Regions from separate parts of the Kitasatospora sp. NPDC048545 genome, predicted to be linked through region 1. Evidence: riboswitches for the same ligand, from Rfam matches in the RefSeq annotation. Region 1 holds a riboswitch; the other holds the start of a gene.
What was found. Region 1 has a riboswitch for glycine ahead of gcvP (aminomethyl-transferring glycine dehydrogenase). Riboswitches for the same ligand answer to the same signal wherever they lie in the genome.

Region 1 (3,400 bases):
GTACTCGTCCTCGCGCAGCAGCGCACCCGGCAGCGCGTCGGCGGCCTCGGCGACCTCGACCGCGTCGACGCCGAACGCGGCCCAGACGCCGGCCAGGTGCTCGCGGGTGGTGGTCTCGTCGGTGGAGACGGAGATCCGGTCCTCGCCGTCCTGGTGGACGTTGATGCCGTTGGCGCGGGCGGCGGCGGCGATCTCGGCGGCGCGGCCCGGGACGACCGCGGTGACGGTGTCGAAGAACTCGCCGTGCAGCAGCTCGACGCCGCCGGCCCGCAGGCCCTCGGCGAGGGCGGCGGCGTAGCGGTGGGTGCGGCGGGCGATGTCGGCCAGGCCGTCCGGGCCGTGGTAGACGGCGTACATCGAGGCCATCACGGCGAGCAGCACCTGGGCGGTGCAGATGTTGCTGGTGGCCTTCTCACGGCGGATGTGCTGCTCGCGGGTCTGCAGCGCCAGGCGGTAGGCCCGGTTGCCGTCGGAGTCGACGGAGACGCCGACCAGGCGGCCGGGCAGCGAGCGGGCGTACTCGGCGCGCACCGACAGGTAGCCGGCGTGCGGGCCGCCGAAGCCCATCGGCACGCCGAAGCGCTGCGAGGTGCCGCAGGCGATGTCGGCGCCCAGCGAGCCCGGGGACTTGAGCAGGGTCAGCGCCAGCAGGTCGGCGGCGACCGCGACGATCGCGCCCAGGCCGTGCGCCTGCTCGATCACCGAGGTGAGGTCGCGGACGACACCGGTGGCACCCGGGTACTGCAGCAGAACGCCGAAGACGCCGCGCTCGGCGATCTCGGCCGGGATGCCGTCGGACAGGTCGGCGACGACGACCTCGACACCGGTCGGCTCCGCACGGGTCTGGATCACCGCGGTGGTCTGCGGCAGGGTCTCGGCGTCGACCAGGAAGACACCGCCCTTGACCTTGGTGACGCGGCGGGCCAGGGCCATCGCCTCGGCGGCCGCCGTGCCCTCGTCCAGCAGCGACGACCCGGAGGTCGGCAGGCCGGTCAGGTCGGAGACCAGGGTCTGGAAGTTGAGCAGCGCCTCCAGGCGGCCCTGCGAGATCTCCGGCTGGTACGGGGTGTAGGCCGTGTACCAGGCCGGGTTCTCCATGACGTTGCGCAGGATCACCGGCGGCGTGAAGGTGCCGTAGTAGCCCAGGCCGATCATCGGCTGGAGGACCTGGTTGCGGCCGGCCAGCTCGCGCAGCTCGGCGAGGACCTGGGCCTCGGTCCGGCCCGCGGGCAGGTCCAGGCCGGTGATGGAGCGGATCGCCTCGGGCACGGCCGTGGCGGCGAGCTCGTCCAGCGAGCCGTAGCCGACGGACGCCAGCATCTTCTCCTGCGCGGCGGCGTCGGGGCCGATGTGGCGGTTCTCGAAGGGGCTGGCCAGCTCAAGCTCGGTGAGGGTCGAGGCGCCGGTGGGGCGTCCCGCGTTCGGCTGGGCGTTCATGGTGGTCGAGGCCTCCTGGTCACGGACCGGCGGGGGTACGCGCGCCTACCGGCCTTCCTCGCTGCGGAACAGCGAATGAGCCACGGCGGGCGGACCCGTCAGGCCTCCCCCTCTGTCATCGGGACCTGAGAGCTTCGCCCGCACGGCGCGCTGCGGCACGCCGTCGGCTTGCACCGTCGGTGAGGGTGGTGATCGCCGGCTTCCGTGCCGACGCTCCTGCCCTGCTTTCCAGAGTGACCTACCCCACACGGTACGGATGCCTGAGAGATTCCGGGGAGGAGTTGCTCCTTCGGCGCCCCGACCAGCGGTTTTCGCGGTCGGAGACTCTCCCGAGCGGGCTCTGCGGTCGCCGCCCAGGGTACCAGCGGGAGGCCATCCGATCACGGGTGCTTCCCGTCACCCCGGGTCTACGCGCGTCCCCCGGACGGCCCAGCCCGCAGCCCGTCCGGCGCACCCCGGTCGCGCCCGTCCGATTCATGGCATTTGGTGTGGAGTGGCGGACGGGACGGGCGCTCCTGCCGCCTTCCTGCGGGAGTTCCGCTGGCTCAGCGCACTGGAGGAAAGCGTGCAGACCGACATCGACCCCCGGGACCTCATCGGCCACAAGGCGGTCGACCGAAACGGAGACAAGATCGGCACGGTCGACGAGGTGTACCTGGACGACGCCACCGGCCAGCCCGAATGGGCCGCCGTCCGGACCGGCATCTTCGGCCGGGACGCCTTCGTCCCGCTCACCACGAGCGAGTTCTCCGGCGACGAGCTCCGGGTGCCGTACGACAAGTCACTGGTCAAGGAGTCCCCGGACTTCGGCGTGGGCCAGCACCTGTCCCCCGCCCAAGAGCTCCAGCTGTACCGCTACTACGGCCTCGATACCCCGGCGGACGACCACCCGGCCGGCGAGGACAGCGGCCGGACCGCTCAGCCCGACCACGACTTCGGCACCACGACGGCCGTTCCGGCTGCCGCGGCCGCCGCGGCCGCCACCAAGCCGCACGCCCTCCGCTCCCCAGAGCCCGCCAGGGCTGCCAACGGCACCAGCACCGCCACGGAGGACAGCGTGCGCACCGTCAGCACCCCCGCACCCGCCGCCGCGCCCGCGGCGGCCGCGACACTCGCACCCACCGTCGAGCCCAAGCCGCAGCCCGCAGCGATGTCCGCCCCGACGTCCGCCGCCCCCGCGTCCAGCGCGGGCGCCGCCTCCCGCAACGAACCGGTGGAGATCACCTGCCGCGAGGAGCGGCTGGACATCACCACCGAATGGCACACGGTGGGCACCGCGAAGCTGCGCAAGTACGTGACGAGCGAACAGATCGAGCGCCGCGTCCCGGTGGTCCGCGAACGCGTCCGGGTCGAGCGGATGCCGGTCGGCGAGGCCGAGCGCGCCTCGCTCACCGAGAAGGAGATCGCCGAGGCCGTCGAGGAGGTCACTCTCCGCGGGGAACGCCCGGTGGTCCGCAAGTACCTCGCCCCCATCGAGCGCGTCCGCCTCGTCGTCGAGCGCTACACCGCCGAGGAGGTGATCCGGGACGAACTCCGTCGCGAACACGTCGAAGTCCACGACAACACCACGCCTCCGGCCGCCACCACGCCACCTCCGTCGACGACCACCCCGGCACCGGGGAACTCCCGCCCCTCGGCCCTGCGCCCCCTCGTCTGACCCCCACCCCCACAAGGGCCCCGACCACCCCCGGTCGGGGTCCTTCCCCATGCCCTGGCTCCTCAAGCCCCGCCCCCACCCCGCAGCCGCAGCCCGCCGCAGGCGGCCCCCGGAAGCCCCGACTCTTCCCCTTTGCCAAAGCTTAACCGCTCGATATTTGACACTCTGAAGTATTTCCCTGCATGGTTACTTCAGTTCATTCACTATGTACGGGAGGAAGCAACCGTGAGTGAGGCACCCCAGCCCACCACCGCGGCCGAGAAGCAGAGCAGCGCCCGGGTCCTGCCGGCCCTCATCCTGGCGATG
Region 2 (3,400 bases), on a different contig from region 1:
GGTTGACCTCGGTGACCTCACCGGTCACCGGCGAGTACAGGTCGCTGACCGACTTGGTGGACTCCAGCTCGCCGCAGGTCTCGCCGGCGGTCACCTCGTCGCCGACCTCGGGCAGCTGCACGTAGACGATGTCACCGAGAGCGTCGGCGGCGTGCTGGGTGATGCCGATGGTGGAGACGCCGTCCTCGGCGTCGGTCAGCCACTCGTGCTCTTCGGTGTACTTCAGGTGCGAGGGGTTGCTCATGGCGTCATTCTCCAGGATGGGAAGCGGGTACGACGAAGCGGGCCGCCGCGCGGAAAGCTTCGACGTGCGGGTACGGGGAAAGGGGACGGTCGGCGGGGTCGCTCAGCGGGCGCGCTTGTAGAACGGCAGCGCCACGACCCGGACCGGCTCGTGCTTGCCGCGCACGTCCACCGCGACGGTGGTGCCGGGGGCGGCGTGGGCCGCGTCGACGTAGGCCATCGCGATCGGCTGCCCCAGCGTCGGGGACGGCGCACCGGAGGTGATCCGGCCGATCGGGGCACCGTCGGCGGAGACCACGGTGTACTCGGCGCGCGGGACGCGCTTGCCGTCGGAGACCAGGCCGACCAGCACCCGCGGTGCCCCACCCTCGGCACGCAGCGCCTCGGCCGCGGCGGCGGCCTGCTCCAGCGCCTTGCGGCCGATGAAGGCGCCCTCGTTGGTGGTCTTGTCGAAGCGGACGACCCGGCCCAGGCCCGCGTCGAACGGGGTGAGGTCGGTGGACAGCTCGTGCCCGTACAGCGGCATGCCCGCCTCCAGGCGCAGCGTGTCGCGGCAGGACAGACCGCACGGGACCAGGCCGCGGCCCTCGCCGGCGGTGGTCAGCGCCTGCCAGATCTCCTCGGCGTCGACCGGGTGGCAGAAGATCTCGAAGCCGTCCTCGCCGGTGTAGCCGGTGCGGGCCAGCAGCACGTCGCGGCCGGCCACCCGGGCCGGGAGGATCGCGTAGTACTTGAGGCCGGGCAGGTCGGCGTCGGTGGTGTCGGCCAGGATCGCGGTGGCCTCCGGGCCCTGGACGGCGATCAGCGCGTAGGTGTCGCGGTCGTCGGTGACGACGGCGTCGAAGCCCTTGGCGCGGGCGATCAGCTCGTCGAGGACCAGCTGGGCGTTGGAGGCGTTGGCGACGACCAGGAAGGCGTCCTCGCGCAGGCGGTAGACGATCAGGTCGTCCAGGATGCCGCCGTCCTCGGCGCAGATCATGGTGTAGCGGGCGCGCAGCACGCCCAGCGCGGAGACGAAGCCGACCAGCGCGTGGTCCAGCATCTCGCCGGCCTGGGGGCCGGTGACGGTGATCTCGCCCATGTGGGAGAGGTCGAACAGGCCGGCCTTGGTGCGGACGGCGAGGTGCTCCTCGCGCTCGCTGCCGTAGCGCAGCGGCATGTCCCAGCCGGCGAAGTCGGTCATGGTCGCGCCGAGGGCGCGGTGCAGCGCGTCGAGCGCGGTCAGGCGGAGGGACGACATGGCCAGGAACTCCTCGGTCGGGGCACTCAGGGGTGCACGCGCCGGACCGGACCCGCTCGGGGACCGACCCTGCGCGCGGGCATGCGGCGGCGTGGGTCTCCCCATCTGTCGTCGAACCTGAGAGCTTCACCGCACGCCGGCCCGCAGCTGATTCCAGCTTGGGGGACAGCATGGCGGCTTGCACCGTGGGTGGGCGTACGACAGGGCCGTGCGCCGCTTTCCAGATGTGCCTAACCCGTGCGGTAGGGGGGCCTGAGAGATTCCGGGGAGGACTTGCTCCTTCGGCGCCGGCCGTACCGCTGCTGCGGCACTCCGGGCTCTCCCGCGCGGGTTCGAGCGGCCGGTATGGAGTTGTGGGGCCCGCGGCGCATGCCGTCGGACGCGCACATCATGGCACGTCCCGGGCGAGGAAGGGAGGGGGGACCCGGTCACACGGCGGCCGCGCGCCCGGGCGGACCGCACCCGCCCGAACACGTGCCCCCGTCCCCGCTGCCCCGGGCCCCGGGGCCCGTCTTCAAACCCTCCGGGCGGACGACGGGGGTTTGAAGACGGGCCCTAGACTGCTCCGCGTCGGCGCAGCAGAGGGCGGCCGACCGGCAGAGGGCGGAGTCGGCGGCGCATGGGGTACCCGGTGGAGCAGCAGCAGGGGTGGGGCGGTCCTGAGGGCGCGCCGGCGGGCGGTACGTGGCCGGCCAACGAGCTGGAGCAGGTACTGACCGCGGCCCTGGGTGATCCGGGCGCGACGCCGCGGGTGATCGAGGTGCTGGCCCGCAGCCAGGTGTGGGTGCCGCTGCCCGCGGGAGCGGACCCGCAGGGGCAGTCGCTGGACCTGCCGACCGTCGAGCTGGCCGGTGAACCGTACGTGCCGGTGTTCTCCTCGCAGGAGGTGTTCCTGCAGCAGGCGCCGGGGATGGCCTTCGCGATCGCGCCGGTCTGGGAGTTCGCCCGCGGACTGCCGCTGGGCGTGGGGATCGCGGTGAACCCGGAGGCGGCGGTGGGCATCCCGGTGCCGCCGGAGGGCGTGGCCGAGCTGCGGCGCGGTCCGCGCGAGGACCGCTGGGAGGGCGCCGAGGATCCGGCGCCGACCGGCGGCCGGGTCGCGCTGCGCGAGCCGGTGCCGGGCGAGGACCCGGAGCACTTCCTGGCCGCCTGTCGGGCCGAACTGTCGGCCCTTCCCGGAGTGTTGACCGCCCGCAGGGCGCTGGCCAGCATCGAGGGCGAGCCCACCGTGATGTTCGTGGGCGTCCAGTTGGATCCGGCGGCCCCGGCCGACCCGGCCGCGGTGAACGACGCGCTCGGCCGAGCGCTGGGAACCGCGCCGCTGCCGGGCGGCGTCCACCTCGTACTGCTCGACCTCGCCGACGACCCGGTGGTCGAGTGGCTGCTCACCCGGGTACTGCCTTTCTACACGCGGGTGTGAGCGGGTTCGTATCACAGGCACGTCGCCGTGGCGGTGGCCGGTGCCGCGCCATAGGGTGCGTGCAGACGGCCGACGGGCCGGCGGGTTCGAGGAAAGAGGCGCGGCGAGGTGGGCGCATGAGTGCGGGAACGGGAGCGGGCGGGGTGCCGGGGCCCTGGAGCCACCAGGCACCGGCCGGGCGCCCGGGAGCGGATCCCGGCGTGTTGGAGCACGCCCTGCGCGAGGTCGCGCCGGAGCGCTACGACGCGTACGAGCGACTGCTGCACGCGCTGGCGGACGGCCGGGTCTGGATGCTGCTCTGGCACGGCACGCCGGGCAGCCCGGACGCGCAGTACGGGAACATGGAGATCAGCGGCCACGGTTACGCGCCGGCCGTCACCTCGCCCGAGCAACTGGCCGCCTCCGGCTGGGCGCGGGCCCACGAGGTCATCTCCGGCCCGGAGATCGCCGCCTCGCTGTACCGCACCCGCTGGGGCCTGTGGCTGAACCCGCACGCG

Region 2: linked by a shared signal. The riboswitch ahead of gcvT (glycine cleavage system aminomethyltransferase GcvT) and the one ahead of gcvP (aminomethyl-transferring glycine dehydrogenase) in region 1 are both predicted to bind glycine.

The regions. Positions count from the first base shown of each region.
Region 1 covers NZ_JBEZIQ010000020.1:13,605-17,004, reverse strand. The annotation lists gene gcvP (aminomethyl-transferring glycine dehydrogenase) at 1-1,437, opposite strand, end outside; glycine riboswitch at 1,676-1,779, opposite strand; gene AB0D10_RS20160 (PRC and DUF2382 domain-containing protein) at 1,931-3,094, shown strand; gene AB0D10_RS20155 (MFS transporter) at 3,320-3,400, shown strand, end outside.
Region 2 covers NZ_JBEZIQ010000008.1:160,434-163,833, forward strand. The annotation lists gene gcvH (glycine cleavage system protein GcvH) at 1-244, opposite strand, end outside; gene gcvT (glycine cleavage system aminomethyltransferase GcvT) at 347-1,483, opposite strand; glycine riboswitch at 1,714-1,818, opposite strand; gene AB0D10_RS10850 (enhanced serine sensitivity protein SseB C-terminal domain-containing protein) at 2,103-2,903, shown strand; gene AB0D10_RS10855 (enhanced serine sensitivity protein SseB C-terminal domain-containing protein) at 3,020-3,400, shown strand, end outside.